Pseudobacteroides sp.: one gene and its partner. The main gene of each other region encodes a partner of the protein of the gene in region 2 in a complex. Links are inferred from orthologs where the notes say so. Each region holds a gene or a part of one and is shown on either strand. Other genes may lie near its edges.

The links. Proteins that work in one complex are often made in the same cells at the same time.
Region 1: the proteins of nifU (region 2) and VIO64_RS05395 are in contact, whole or in part, in a solved structure (PDB 5XT5), measured with the Bacillus subtilis proteins. The link is inferred for Pseudobacteroides sp. from one-to-one orthologs.

The regions. Positions count from the first base shown.
Region 1 is NZ_DATCTU010000032.1:176,585-184,212, reverse strand. The notes cover bases 3,038-6,015. They hold VIO64_RS05395 (cysteine desulfurase), read left to right. Parts: upstream 3,038-3,911; coding sequence 3,912-5,120; downstream 5,121-6,015. Other genes in these bases: VIO64_RS05390 (LysE family transporter), read right to left, coding at 5,201-5,812; VIO64_RS05400 (family 2B encapsulin nanocompartment shell protein), read left to right, coding at 3,038-3,811. Outside these bases: VIO64_RS05410 (glucose-6-phosphate isomerase), read left to right, coding at 1-1,303; VIO64_RS05405 (metallophosphoesterase), read right to left, coding at 1,390-2,202; more of VIO64_RS05400, read left to right, coding at 2,387-3,037; amrB (AmmeMemoRadiSam system protein B), read left to right, coding at 6,122-6,943; amrA (AmmeMemoRadiSam system protein A), read left to right, coding at 7,012-7,521; amrS (AmmeMemoRadiSam system radical SAM enzyme), read left to right, coding at 7,518-7,628. UniProt on the Bacillus subtilis protein: Type II cysteine desulfurase that acts as the initial step in the SUF-like Fe-S cluster assembly pathway.
Region 2 is NZ_DATCTU010000045.1:98,163-105,795, reverse strand. The notes cover bases 2,088-5,070. They hold nifU (Fe-S cluster assembly scaffold protein NifU), read right to left. Parts: upstream 3,817-5,070; coding sequence 3,358-3,816; downstream 2,088-3,357. Other genes in these bases: nifS (cysteine desulfurase NifS), read right to left, coding at 3,809-4,999; mnmA (tRNA 2-thiouridine(34) synthase MnmA), read right to left, coding at 2,250-3,329; VIO64_RS08310 (histidinol-phosphatase HisJ family protein), read left to right, coding at 2,088-2,232. Outside these bases: VIO64_RS08315 (peptidylprolyl isomerase), read left to right, coding at 291-1,340; more of VIO64_RS08310, read left to right, coding at 1,426-2,087; VIO64_RS08290 (Rrf2 family transcriptional regulator), read right to left, coding at 5,087-5,536; VIO64_RS08285 (hypothetical protein), read right to left, coding at 5,651-5,827; VIO64_RS08280 (replication-associated recombination protein A), read right to left, coding at 5,829-7,187; glyA (serine hydroxymethyltransferase), read right to left, coding at 7,289-7,633. UniProt on the Bacillus subtilis protein: Part of the SUF-like system that mediates the biosynthesis of iron-sulfur (Fe-S) clusters. Acts as a sulfurtransferase and thus transfers sulfur from SufS to SufB.

The DNA of each region.
Region 1 (7,628 bases), on a different replicon or contig from region 2:
TGAAAGCGAAGTTACCAACCTTATCCCTTTTGTACAATCTGCACATGAAATGCTTCATAACAAAACAGGGGCTGGAAACGACTTTTTGGGATGGGTTGATCTTCCATTAAACTATGATAAGGAAGAATTCTCCAGAATAAAAGCTGCTGCAGAAAAAATTAAATCTGACTCCGACGCCCTTGTAGTTATCGGTATAGGCGGTTCATATCTTGGTGCAAAAGCTGCAATAGATGTTCTCTCCCACTCATTCTACAACAACTTGCCAAAGTCTATCAGAAAGACTCCTGAAATATATTTCGTAGGTAACAACATAAGCTCAACATACATATCCGACCTTCTTGAATTGTTGGACGGTAAGGAAATCTCTGTAAATGTAATATCCAAATCAGGTACAACCACAGAGCCTGCCTTGGCCTTCAGAATTTTCAAGGAATACATGGAGAAAAAGTATGGCAAAGATGGAGCAAGAAAAAGAATTTATGCTACTACAGACAAGTCTAAGGGAGCATTAAAGAAGCTTGCTACTGAAGAGCAATACGAAACATTTGTTGTTCCCGATGATGTAGGAGGAAGATTCTCTGTCCTCACGGCTGTTGGACTTCTGCCTATTGCCGCTGCGGGTATAAATATTGATGAAATTATGGCCGGTGCTGCTGCTGCATATGATTTGTATAAAAACACAAACGTTATGGAGAATGACTGCTATAAATATGCTGCTGTAAGAAATGCACTTTATAACAAGAACAAAACAATTGAAATATTAGTAAATTATGAACCATCACTCCACTTTATGACTGAATGGTGGAAACAGCTTTACGGAGAAAGCGAAGGTAAGGACCAGAAGGGTATCTTCCCTGCCGGGGTTGATTTCTCTACTGACCTCCATTCAATGGGTCAATATATACAGGATGGCTTGAGAAACATCTTTGAAACAGTTATAAACGTTGAAAAGCCTAAGAAAGGCCTTGTAGTTAAGGAAGATCCCCTTAACGTTGATGGACTTAATTTCCTTACAGGCAAGGATGTAGATTTCGTAAACAAAAAGGCAATGGAAGGAACACTTCTCGCACATACTGACGGCGGAGTTCCCAATCTCATTCTGACAGTGCCCGAACTCAATGCATATTGCTTCGGAAGCCTGGTTTATTTCTTTGAAAAAGCTTGTGGTATAAGCGGATATCTCCTGGGAGTAAACCCATTCAACCAGCCTGGAGTTGAAGAATATAAGAAGAATATGTTTGCACTTTTAGGCAAGCCTGGATACGAAGAAGAAAAGAAGAAGCTTGAAGCACGCCTCAAATAAGGGTAATCCATATTTAAATGCATAATAAAGCCAGTGTTTTGGGCAGTATCCAAAACACTGGCTTTCTGTTAATATATATACTAATTCTAAGTCATATGAAATACTGTTATCTCCGGTCTTGATAAAAACCTCAGCGGAAACAAAACATTTCCGATGCCGTTGCTTATGTAAAAATCCACACCATTTAACCTGTGAAGTCCCCTTTTAATACCCATTTTGCAGAGTTTTTCCTTCCTAAGCACTTTAAACTCCAGGTCAAAGGGCATCCATATCTGCCCTCCATGAAAATGGCCACAGAAAAGATAATCAATTTTACCTCTGGGCATGTCAAGCACCACGTCCGGGTTGTGGGATATTGCGATGTTTAGCTTCGCATCCCTAGCACAGTTTCTTAAAGCTTTGTCAATGTTGTGATCTCCCCTCCTATAGTCGGTAATGCCTATAATATTATACTTTACATCACCCTTGTAAAAAACTATAGAATCATCATGTAGAATGGTAACCCCCTGCATTTCTACTTCCTTTACAAATCTATCAAATCCGCCCTTTTTATCATGCAAGAAAGCCTCATAATCGTGGTTACCGAAGCATAAACATACTTTGTTATTCCCCTTTATCTCATTTAAAAAGCGTATAAATTTGGGAATATCCGATTGCCTTGTTATATAATCACCCGACATCAATATAAGATCAGGCGATTCCTTGTCAATTATTTTCTTTATCTTGACGGTTTTGACCCTCAGTAAATTTATATGAATATCCGTCAGGTGTACGATTTTAAGCCCTTTATTGCTTTTTGTAAATCTGATTCTTTTTAACTTCAAGCTTCCTGCTTCAAACCACATATATACCAATGATAAGATACCCAATAAAAAAACAGCCGCCAATATGTAATACATCGTTTTTCCCCCATTAAAAAAGTTATACCTTAATATTATATTTAATAGATGTCCTATATTCAATGACCTATATGATTTTACACCAACATCAAATTATGTTAATTAATCCCGCACTCTAAATAATTGAAGTTCATATATTAAATTATGTATTCTTGATCAATTATATAATATTGAGGTGAAAATAATGGATTTCAGCAATTCTGTAATTACTCAGCACAGCCTGAACCCAAATACTGCTCGCAACTTATCTCATTCTACAAAATCTATCCCCATGATGGAAGGAATAACCCCTCGCTGGCTTCTTAAATTCCTGCCCTGGGTTCCTGTTGAAGCAGGCGTTTACAAAGTTAACAAAGTTAAAAAACATGATATCTATCCCCAAATGATCAGCTTTGACAACAATGACCTTAGAGTAGGTCCTTCACAAATGGCACAGATACCATTTCTGCAAAACATGGATATGGATAAAATGGATGTACTATCCTCCCTGTTCCAGAAAAAACAGTTTGATGCAGGAAAACTGATTTGTGAGGGAACCCCTGAATCAAATGAATTTTTAATTGTTGCAAACGGAAAAATTGAAGTAACAACAAAAGGTATAAGCGGTGAAAAACTCAATATAGATATCCTGTCAGCCGGGGACTATACAAATGTAGATGCTTTTATAAACAATTCGAGCAGACCCATTTATATAAAGGCTTTGACCCCATGTACCCTGTTCTCTCTTGAAAAGGAAACCCTTGTAGGTCATATGGAAAACTATCCTCACTTAGCCGAATCAATAGACAACGCTATAACATATTGGCTGTCAAAAAAGAAATTAGTCAATGAAAATAGTGAAAAACTAATCAGTATAAAATCCGGGAGTATGGGTGAATGTGATCTTCCTCATACATATCCCGATTATGAAGAGAAACCAAAAGAGTATGTTTTGAGCCTAATTCAGACAATTTTAAAGACCAACTCAAATGTTACGGATATCTTCAACAGCCCAATAAATCAATTGGATGAGCAGGTAAGGCTGACAATGGAATCAATGAGAGAAAGGCAGGAATGGGAAATAATAAATAATAAAGGCTTTGGACTTATTAGCAATGTTTCTCCATCCATGAAGGTTCATCCTAAAGAGTGTGGACCTACGCCTGATGACATGGACGAATTGCTTTCTAAAGTCTGGAAAAAACCCGCTTTCTTTCTTGCACATCCAAAAGCTATAGCAGCCTTCGGCAGAGAATGCACAAGAAGAGGCGTGCCTCCACCTACTGTTAATATATACGGCTCTCCATTCATTACATGGAGGGGCGTACCCATAGTTCCCTGCGATAAGCTTATGGTTAATGGAAAGTGCTGTCATAGCTCCTACCTTGGAACCACAAACATACTATTGCTCCGGGCTGGTGAAAAAGAACAAGGGGTAATCGGTCTTCACCAGCCGGGAATACCAAATGAGACCAATATACCCAGCCTTTCTCTTAAATTTGCAGGTATAGACCAGAGGGGTTTATCTTCATATATTCTAAGCCTTTATTTCTCTGCTGCCATCTTAAGCAGCGACGCCATCGGCATGCTGGAAAATGTAGAGGTGGGAAAATACTATGATTATGAATAATTATTCCCCTAATACATTTAACGATGCTGATTACTATTTTATTAAAAAGCAGTACCAGAACCCGACTCCCTCAAGCAATTGTGCAAATAAATCCTATGGCATGAAACTTGACACAATTCGCAGTGACTTTCCCATTCTTAAAAGAAAAGTTAACGATCATAGCCTCATTTGGCTGGATAATGCGGCTACAACCCAAAAACCCCATTGTGTCATCGAATCATTGAGCCGATATTACAAGGAAAACAATTCAAATGTTCATCGCGGAGCCCATACACTTGCCAAAGAAGCAACGGAAGAGTATGAGGCCGCAAGGAAAAAGATTCAAAAATTCATTGGTGCTTCATCACCTGAAGAAGTAGTTTTTGTCAGAGGCACAACCGAAGCAATTAATCTTGTAGCAAATACCTACGGCAATTTGACTATAGGCCGCGGAGATGAGATCCTGCTTACTCAAATGGAGCATCACTCAAACATAGTACCCTGGCAAATGCTTTGTAAATATAAAGGTGCACGCATCATACCCATACCAATAAATAAAAAAGGTGATATAATTCTTGAGGAGTATGAAAAGCTTTTTACGCCTCGCACAAGGATGGTATCCATAACCCAGGTTTCCAATGTTTTAGGTACAATAAATCCTGTAAAACAAATGATCAATATAGCACACAGCCATGGCGTAAGTGTGCTTGTGGACGGTGCTCAGGGAGCACCACATTTAGGAGTAAATGTACAGGATTTGGATGCTGATTTTTATACATTATCCGGCCACAAGGCCTATGGCCCTACAGGTATAGGTATTCTATACGGTAAAAAAGCTCTCCTTGAAAACATGATACCCTGGCAGGGCGGAGGTGGCATGATAAAGGATGTTGATTTTGATAGAACCGTATATTTGGAACTACCCTACAAATTTGAAGCCGGTACCGGAAATATAGCCGATGCTGTGGGATTAGGGGCAGCCATAGATTATTTAGAAGGCATAGGTATGTACAATATCGAACACCATGAACAGGAGCTTACAAGGTACGCAACTGAGGCCCTATCATCTATTAACGGATTGCATATCATAGGAAATGCTCCACATAAGACCAGTGTAATGTCCTTTATCATTGAAGGCATCGATCCCTCAAAAATGGCTGGTCTTTTGGATCAGGAAGGAATTGCAGTTAGAGCCGGACACCATTGTGCACAGCCTGTACTGAAGTACTTCGGCGTAGACAGTACTCTTAGGGCTTCAATCGGCATTTACAATACCCATAAGGACATAGACGCACTGGTTCAAGGTCTGCTCAAACATATAAATCAATAGTTGGAAGTCTTTTAGCAACTGGTTTGCCACATATTTAAATATAATGCCATCCTGACTATTTTGTTCAAGATGGCATTTCCTTACTCTTTTCTCAATATCAGCTTTACGCCAAATCCTATGATTATAATCCCTACCAAAACATTCATCACATCAACTACTGTTTGATTCATCATCGGATGAAGCAAACTGACAATTAAAGCAAATACGCTTAGGAAAACCAGGGTCGCCATTACAGCACCCACCCCAAAAAACTTCATTTCCCTTTTATTGTAGCCCTCACTGGATAATTTTGTGGCAAAAACCCCTGACCAAAAAAGAATTGACAGCGGACTTGAGGCAGTCAAAATAAAGCTGGTTATAAATGCATTGGATGTATCATAGAAATTACTGCTTCCCGCTATTGCCGGTATTATTTTAACTCCAAATGTCCCAAGTATGGTGCCCACACCAAAATAAACAAGAACCACTGTACCAAAGTACTTCAGACCTTTTTTTACTCTATCTTTTTCAAGAAGCGAGCCAACACCCATTATTGCAAGTGTTACAAATATGGCGTCCATTAATGTAGCTGCAAGCACAGCCGCTTCAGCCGGAAAAAAGCCTCCGCTGGTTGCCGTATTAAAGACGTATATACAAACCGGGCCAATCGCAAACTGAAGTATCAACCCAAATCGAAATCCTTTTAAAACCATTTTCATCTATCCTATTTATGTTAATTTAATAATATTACCACACAACCTCTATTAAGGCAATTTTCTTATGCAATTGAAACTTAAATCTATTTTGAAAAATTTAATATTTAAAATATTATGAATTTAATATAAAATAATAAGGTATGGAAGGAATATAATCCATATAAAAAATCAAATAATATAAGCGTGGTGATTTTGTTGAGTAGAAAAACTATAAGAATAATAGCCTTGGTTACGCTTTTATTCTTCTTTGTAACATCAGTAGTATTACTTGTTACTCCATTATTAAACATCGGAGGATAATAACAAATGGGCAGCATCATAAGTTCCTATATATTTCCCCACCCGCCGGTTATTGTACCGGAGGTTGGTATGGGCGAAGAGAAAAATGCAATTACGACTTTACAGTCATGTAAAAAGGCAGCTGGTGAGATAAAGCTCGATAATCCTACAACTGTTATAATTACAACGCCCCATGGGCCATATTTTCAGGATTATCTCTACTTATCTACCAAAAGCAGCCTGAAAGGTAATTTTGCAAGATTCGGCCGAAAGGATATAGGACTTGAATTCAAAAACAATTCCCAGCTTTTAAATAAAATTATCGATTGTGCAACTAAAGAAGGGATAGATTGCGGAGGTTTGGATAATAAAACCCTTTGCAGATATGGATTAACCGATGAATTGGACCATGGTGCTCTTGTACCGTTGTACTTTATCTCTAAAGAGCTTCAGGACTTTTCTCTTGTTCATATTTCAATCGCAGGATTTACACTGGACATGCTTCATAAGTTCGGCAGTTGTATATCCTCTGCAGTAGAAGAATCTGATGAAAGAGTGGTTTTTGTTGCCAGCGGCGATCTTTCCCACAGGGTAAATGATAATTCTCCATATGGATCCAGCCCTCTTGGAAGTCAATTTGACAATTTATTCGTAGAAAGCATACAAGCTTCTAGATTTGATAGTCTTTTAGATATTGATAATAAACTTTGTGAAGGTGCTGCTGAATGTGGTTTACGTTCGTTTGTTATAATGTTTGGAGCTTTGGAAGGGTCTGAGATAAAACCTCAGGTATATTCCTACGAGGCTCCTTTTGGTATAGGCTATTGTGTTGCAAAGTTTAAATCATAATTTAATATAGTTATTATTGTTTTGGACATAATATATTAACAAAATACATGAAGAACAGGTGTAAGCATATGGACCCTTATGTAAACATAGCCAAAAATGCCCTTGAGGCATATGTACGTGATAAAAAAATAATAGATGTACCTGATGGATTACCTGATGAAATGGTTCAGAATGCTGCTGGTACATTTGTATCTATAAAAAAAGGCGGAGAACTCCGCGGATGCATTGGTACTATTTCCCCAACAAGGCCAAACATCGCACAAGAAATTATTTATAATGCAATAAGCTCAGGCACCCAGGATCCCCGTTTTGATGAAGTGGATGAACGCGAGTTAAATAGCCTTACTTATAGCGTAGATGTGCTGAGAGAGCCTGAACCTATCCAATCTATGGACCAATTGGATGTAAAAAGGTACGGCGTCATTGTGCGTTCAGGAAGAAGGTCAGGACTTCTTCTTCCAAATCTGGAAGGGGTGGACACGCCCTTAGAACAGGTATCCATTGCACTCCAGAAAGCTGGAATAAACCCACGATCGGAGTTTTCACTTGAAAGGTTTGAGGTTATACGTCACAAATGAACTATGATAATGCAAAACAGGCTAGATATTATAACAAAATAGAAGAATCAAAGGTCCACTGTTTTTTATGCCCCCATAACTGTATTATTAAACCTGAGATGACAGGG
Region 2 (7,633 bases):
AACTATATTAAAAGTGTTAAGCATTTATCATTTTTAATATACAAAAAGTGTAATTAATCTTACATTTGTCGAAGCGTATGGTCTGTAAGGATTTACGACAGACAAATGTAAAGGTTGATCACTTTTATTATGTCAGGAATAAATAAAATATAGTTTTCATCATTTGTAAGCTTACAGATATTTAAAGCTTATTATTGTACAAGCTTGCAATTTCGAAATAATATTTTAATCATTCAACTGACAATATTGTGTCTATCATAGATATATAAATTTAAAAACGGGGGTAATTTATGAAGTCATCAAGAGTTTTTCTGGTTTTAATGAGTTTACTGATTGTTTTCAATCTTGCAGCATGCTCTTCAAAACTTTCTGATTCTGTTGCAGATGTTGGAAACGAAAAGGTTACATCAACTGAGTACAAGTTCTTTCTTGGACTGGTAAAGATGGATATGGAAGGTACAGGCGGTGTTGCAGATAAGGATGCAGTAGCAAAGAAGGCGTTCTGGGATGGTAAGGAAGGAAATGAACCACGTAAGACGATAGCAAAAAATAAGGCTATTGACAAGCTTCATGAGTTAAAGATACTTTTAATAAATGCAAAGAAAGAAAAGTATAAATTGGAAGAAGCTGACTTGACCCAAATAAAAGCAACTGTTGACGAGCTTATTCAGTCGGAAGGTGCCGGCAAGAGAGAGGATGCTGACAAGAAGGTAAAGGAAAAGTTCAGTGTATCCATCGATGAATACGAGGCAATTTATAAGGACTACTATCTTGCATATAACAAATATGCTGGTGATATAGTCAAAGGTATGAACGTCACTGATGAACAAATAAAGGCTCGCTATGGTAAGGACGAGCCTAAATATAACACTGAAATGAGAACAGTTAAACATGTGCTTGTCATGACTAAGGATCAAGCCACAAATCAGCCGCTTCCAGCCGATAAGCTTAAAGAAAAAGAAAAGCTTGCAAATGATATTTTGAGCAAGGCAAAAGCAGGTGAAGACTTTGATGCTCTGGTCAAGCAGTATTCGGAAGACCCGGGCTCAAAGGATAAGAACGGACAATATTCCTTTGGAAAGAATCAAATGGTTCAAGAGTTTGAAGACTTTGCGTTTAACCCCAGTGTAAAAGAAGGCGACATAGGAATGGTTAAAAGCATACATGGATACCATATTATTAAGTTTATCAAATCTGGTACCTACTTCGAAAATGAAAAGGAAAATATTAGAGCAACCCTTCAGTCAGAGAGCATAAAGGCCAAGATTGATAAGTGGAAAACCGAAAAGGAATACAGCCTTACAAAAGATCAGGCTGCCATAGATAATGTTCAAATCTAAATAACACGTTACCAAAATGGAACTACAAAACGTAGTTCCATTTTTTGATAAACTGTTTTTAGTCTTGCATAGAAAGGATTTGCTTATGAAAATGTTTGATTCACACGTTCACAGTTCATTTTCCGGTGACAGCGAAACGGATACAAATATTGCCTGCGTCACAGCTATTGACAAAGGCTTGGCAGGTATTGCCTTCACAGATCATCTTGACATAGATTATCCGAACTTCGACATCAAATTCCTAATTGATTTCGATGAGTACTCAAAGACTATGGATGGCCTTAAATCCTCATTCTCTTCCCGTTTAAAGGTGCTAAAAGGTATTGAGGTAGGCTTGCAGCCTCATGTAATTGATGCTACAGGTGAAGTGGTAAAAAAATACGACTTTGATTTTGTTATCGCTTCAATACATGTTATAGGAGGGATTGATCCTTATTACGGAGAATACTTTAGGTGCAATCCTGACAAAAAGACTGCATTTAACAGGTATCTCTCTGAAATTCTCAATGGACTGAACAACTTTGACGATTTTGACGTTATAGGGCATATCGGCTATATAAGGAGATACTGCAATTATGACGACAAATCTCTAAAATATGATGATTATAGCGACATATTGGACAGCATTTTAAAGGGAGTTATTGAAAAAGGCAAGGGAATTGAAATCAATACCTCCGGCTACCGCACATTAGGAACACCTATCCCCGACCTGGATATAATTAAAAGATATAGAGAGCTTGGAGGGGAAATTATCACAACAGGCTCTGATGCACATACACCTGAGCATATCGCTTGGAATTTCGCTGAAATAAAAAAAGCCTTATCTGATATAGGCTTTAATTATATTGCACATTATGAAAATAGAAAACCTGTATTGGAAAAAATCACATAGCGATTTTTTCCAACTTTTTATTCAATAACTCCTCCGCCAACAACTGTATCCCCATCATAGAAAACAACCGATTGGCCCGGTGTAACAGCTCTTTGGGGAGTGTCAAACAAAACCTTGACCCGTCCGCCTTCTAAAGGGCTGATTACAGCAGGTGCTTCCTTTGCTGAATACCTGATTTTTGCACTTACCCTCATCTCACCGTCAAGGCCTTCTATGGAAATAAAGTTTAGGTCAAATGCTGTAAGCGAATCTCTGAAAACCTGATTTCCCTCACCTAATATAACCTGGTTTTTGTTAGTATCAATCCCCACAACAAACATGGGCTTTCCAAATGCTATACCAAGTCCCTTCCTTTGTCCTACAGTGTAGTGGACAATCCCTTTGTGCCTCCCTAAAACATTTCCGTCAATATCCACAAAGTTCCCTGGCTTGATTTTGGTACCGTTCTTCTCTTCTATAAATCTACCGTAATCATTGTCTTCAACAAAGCATATTTCCTGGCTGTCAGGCTTTGAGGCTACAGCAAGGCCTATTTCCTTTGCCATTTCCCTGACCTGATCCTTTGTGTATTCACCTATCGGCATCAAAGTATGAGCAAGTTGATCCTGCGTCATTGTATAGAGTGCATAGGTTTGATCCTTTGCACTTGTAGCTGATTTTTTAAGAAGGTATCTCTTTCTATCTGAGTCATATTCAATCCTGGCATAGTGACCTGTTGCTATATAGTCTATTCCCATAGATTTGGCTTTCCCCAGCATTTCTTCAAACTTTACATGCCTATTGCAGGCAATACATGGGTTTGGAGTCCTTCCGCTTATGTATTCGTTTACAAAGTAGTCAATAACCTTTTTTTCAAAAACACTTTTGAAGTTCATAACATAATATGGTATTCCAAGCTTGTTTGCTACCCATCTCGCATCATCCACCGCTGATAAAGAGCAACAGCCGCCCTCGCTCTTTTGCCTGTCCTCATCCATATCAGGCCAAATTTGCATGGTAACCCCTATTACATCATATCCTTTTTCCAAAAGACAAGCGGCTGCTACAGAACTGTCAACACCGCCGCTCATACCCAACATTACCTTTTTCTTATCCATTATAGCTTATGCTGCCTTTCCCATTATATCATTCGTCGTCTTCATCGTGCTCGTGGTGATCATGATGTATATCATCACAACGCCTTCCGCAAGCAGAAGCCGAATCACATTCATCCAATAATCCGTTTTTCCTCTTATAATCTTCAATAGCAGCCCTTATTGCTTCTTCTGCCAGATTTGAACAGTGCATCTTTGCAGGCGGAAGTCCATCCAACGCTTCAGCCACAGCCTTGTTTGTGATCTGAAGGGCTTCTTCAATAGTCTTTCCTACAACAAGCTCAGTAGACATACTACTGGTTGCAACAGCAGCACCGCACCCAAATGTCTTGAATTTAGCATCTACTATCACACCATTATCTATCTTAAGATACATTTTCATTATGTCTCCGCATTTAGCATTACCTACTTGACCAACTCCGTCAGCATCTTCAATCTCCCCTACATTTCTAGGGTTCATAAAATGATCCATAACTTTATCGCTATACATTTTTATTACCTCTCTTCACATTTTCATATAATGGTGACATTTCTCTCAATCTTTCAACAATAACAGGCAGTACTTCCAGCAGCTTATCAACATCTTCATTGGTGTTTTCCTCACCATAGGTAAGTCTCAATGACCCATGTGCTATTTCATGCGGTAAACCTATAGCTAATAGGACATGGGAAGGATCTAAAGATCCGGAAGTACATGCTGAACCGCTTGAAGCCGCAATGCCTTTCATATCAAGCATCAATAAGAGTGATTCCCCCTCAATAAATTCAAATGAAAAATTCACGTTTCCAGGTAATCTCTTTTCCCTGTGTCCGTTTAATTTTACAAAAGGTATTTTTTTCATTACCTCTTCTATGGTCCTATCCCTTAATGCCATAATCTTTTTATTGTATTCATCAAGATTGGCCGTTGCAAGCTCAATTGCCTTACCAAATCCGACGATACCCGGTATGTTTTCTGTACTGGCTCTTCTTCCTCTCTCCTGGGCACCCCCATGTATAAAGGAAACAAGCTTTACTCCCTTTCTTACATAGAGTGCACCTACTCCCTTTGGCCCATAGAACTTATGGGATGAAATTGACATGAGATCAATATTCATTTCCTTTACATTTACATGTATATTACCAATGGCCTGAACAGCATCAGTGTGGAAATATATTCCCTTTTCCCTTGCAATCTTCCCTATTTCTGCAATTGGCTGCACAGTTCCGATTTCGTTATTTGCAAACATTATTGTTATAAGTATGGTGTTTGGCCGTATCGCATCGGCAACCTGCTGGGGTGTCACAAGCCCGAACTCATCAACAGGCAGATATGTTACCTCAAAGCCGTCATTTTCGAGATACTGGCATGTATGAAGAACAGCATGATGTTCAATACTTGTCGTTATAATGTGGTTTCCCCTAGCTTTATTTGCATATGCTACGCCTTTGATAGCCCAATTGTCTGCTTCGGTCCCGGATCCCGTAAAAAATATCTCTCTTGCCTGGGCACCGATTGCATCAGCCACCTTTTCTCTTGACTCTTCTATCGCCTTTTTGCTCTCTCTTCCAATTGTATATATGGAAGAAGCATTGCCGAAGCTATTAGTAAAAAATGGAGTCATAGCTTCAACTACCTCAGGTTTAACATAAGTCGTTGCAGCATGATCCATATATATAAGTTTTTCTCCCATAGCATTTTCTCCTTAACCGTTATTGTTTATGTTTTCCCAAAATAATTATTTATTAAACATCATTAATAAAAAGTGATTAATCTCTTATCAGATAAAGTACATTATATCATCATTTTTATTAAGCCTGTGGTACTCATTGATAAGGTCCTGCAAAGATATGGAATCAACTACCTCATTTACCCCATTCATCATTTTTTCCCATATCATTTTTGTGACGCAGAAGCCATACCTGTCACAAGAAGATTCATTATCCCCACTGACACAGCTTACCGGTGCAAGAGAACCTTCTAATGCCCTTAATACAGATCCTACCGATATTTTGTCAGGTTTATCTGAAAGTATGTACCCCCCTTGTGCTCCCCTTATACTTTTTACAAGCCCTGCTTTCCGAAGGGATGCAAAAAGCTGCTCAAGATAGTTTTCTGATAATTCCTGTCTCTCCGCTATGCTTTTAAGAGAAATGTTTCCTTCAGAGCTATGGAGTGCAAGATCAAGCATGGCTTTAACACCATATCTCCCCTTTGTAGATAGCTTCATATTTTAACACCCTCCAATTCCAAGTATATTACTTGGATTTCTCGTAATTAGATTAGCACTTTGGATATAATTAGTCAATACATTTATAAAATTTTACGCCTCGCAGATAAGCGATCATTCTTCTCTATCTCTTTTTTTGCTGTTAAAATCTTTTCTTAAAAGAAACCAGTATGTCAGTGCAACAATTGCATATACAGTAAGACTTTGAACCATATATAGATGAATAAAGACTATATTGACCAATAATAGAACAAATCCAGCCAGCAAAAGCCATGCAACAACTCTTTTCATTTTATAGACCCTCCCTTTTATCCTTGTTTCTGTTTTTCCATCTGTCAAGCCATTCCTTTATTCTTGCCTCATATCCATTGGCTGTCGGTTCATAATAGACCGTACCCCTCATTTCCTTCGGCAGGTATTCCTGATCAACAATATTCCCCTGATAGTCATGTGCATACCTGTAGCCTTGACCATATCCCAAATCCTTCATTCCATTAGCAGGTGCATTCCTTAAGTGCATTGGAACCTCTCCTGTCCGCTTCGTAGAAACATCACTTAATGCTTTGCCGATAGCCTTGTAACTGGAATTGGACTTAGGGCTTGTAGCAACCATGACTGCCGCATGTGCCAGGATAATTCTGGCTTCCGGCATACCGATCATTCTCACCGCCTCTGCAGCAGCAACAGCTACTTGTAGTGCAGATGGATTTGCCATTCCAACATCCTCCGATGCACATATTATTATCCTCCTTGCCAAAAACACAGGATCTTCACCTGCATATATTGCCCTTGCTAGATAAAAAACTGCCGCATCAGGGTCACTGCCCCTCATTGATTTTATAAAAGCACTTATATTGTCATAATGACTTTCGCCTGATTTATCAAATGTAATATGCTTTTTTTGCACACACTCTTCAATTGTTGCCAAACTGATGTGAATTATACCGTTTTCATCAAGCTCAGATGTAAGCACAGCCAGCTCTATGGAATTTAGTGCTGTTCTTGCATCACCGTTGCTTATTTCTGCCAGATAATCAAGTGCATCATCATCCAATTTTACATCATAATTACCCAGTCCTCGATCTTTGTCCTTAAGTGCATTTTTTATTATGCTCTTCAGGCTCTCAACGCCAAGGGGCTTAAGCATAAAGACGGAGGATCTTGATATCAAAGCTTTATTTACTTCAAAGAACGGATTTTCAGTAGTTGCACCTATAAGCACAATCGTGCCGTTTTCCACATATGGCAGCAACGCGTCCTGCTGTGATTTATTGAATCTGTGAATCTCATCTACAAACAAAACAGTCTTTCCGTTAGGATTCAATATAGGGTTTTGGGTATCTGATGCAATCCGTTTAATATCTGCCACTCCCGAGGTTACCGCATTAAGTTTTTCAAACCTGGACTTTGTGGTAGATGCGATTATCCTTGCAAGAGAAGTTTTCCCAGTGCCAGGTGGCCCGTATAGTATGATTGAAGCTATTCTGTCTGCCTTGATCATTCTGTATAGAAGCCTTCCTTGCCCTACAATTTCTTCCTGTCCGAAAAATTCGTCTATAGTCCTCGGGCACATTCTGTATGCAAGGGGTTCCTTTTTATCTCTTGAATCTTCTCTTGTATTTTCTTTTGTATCATCTTTCGAGTTTTCCATTGATATATCCCCCCTCCTTCAATCGCCGAATTTCCCCAGACGTTAACAAGACTCAGGTACTCCTCCCTGAGTCTTGAAATACATTTCTATGGATATTTATTTTAATAAAGTGGATATTTGCCGCAAAGAGTGCCAACCCTCTGAACAACCTTCTCCCTGGAGTTGTCAAAATCAGTAAGTGTCATATGAATAAGTTCTGCAATCTCCTTCATATCCTCTTCCTTCATGCCCCTTGAAGTAACAGCAGGGGTACCTATTCTTATACCGCTTGTTATGAAAGGACTCTGTGTATCAAAGGGGATTCCGTTTTTATTAACTGTTATGAACACCTCATCAAGCATAAACTGAGCTTCTTTACCTGTAACATTTATATTTCTCAAATCCATCAGCATAAGGTGGTTGTCTGTTCCGCCTGAAACTATGTTAAGTCCTTTGTCCATGAGGCT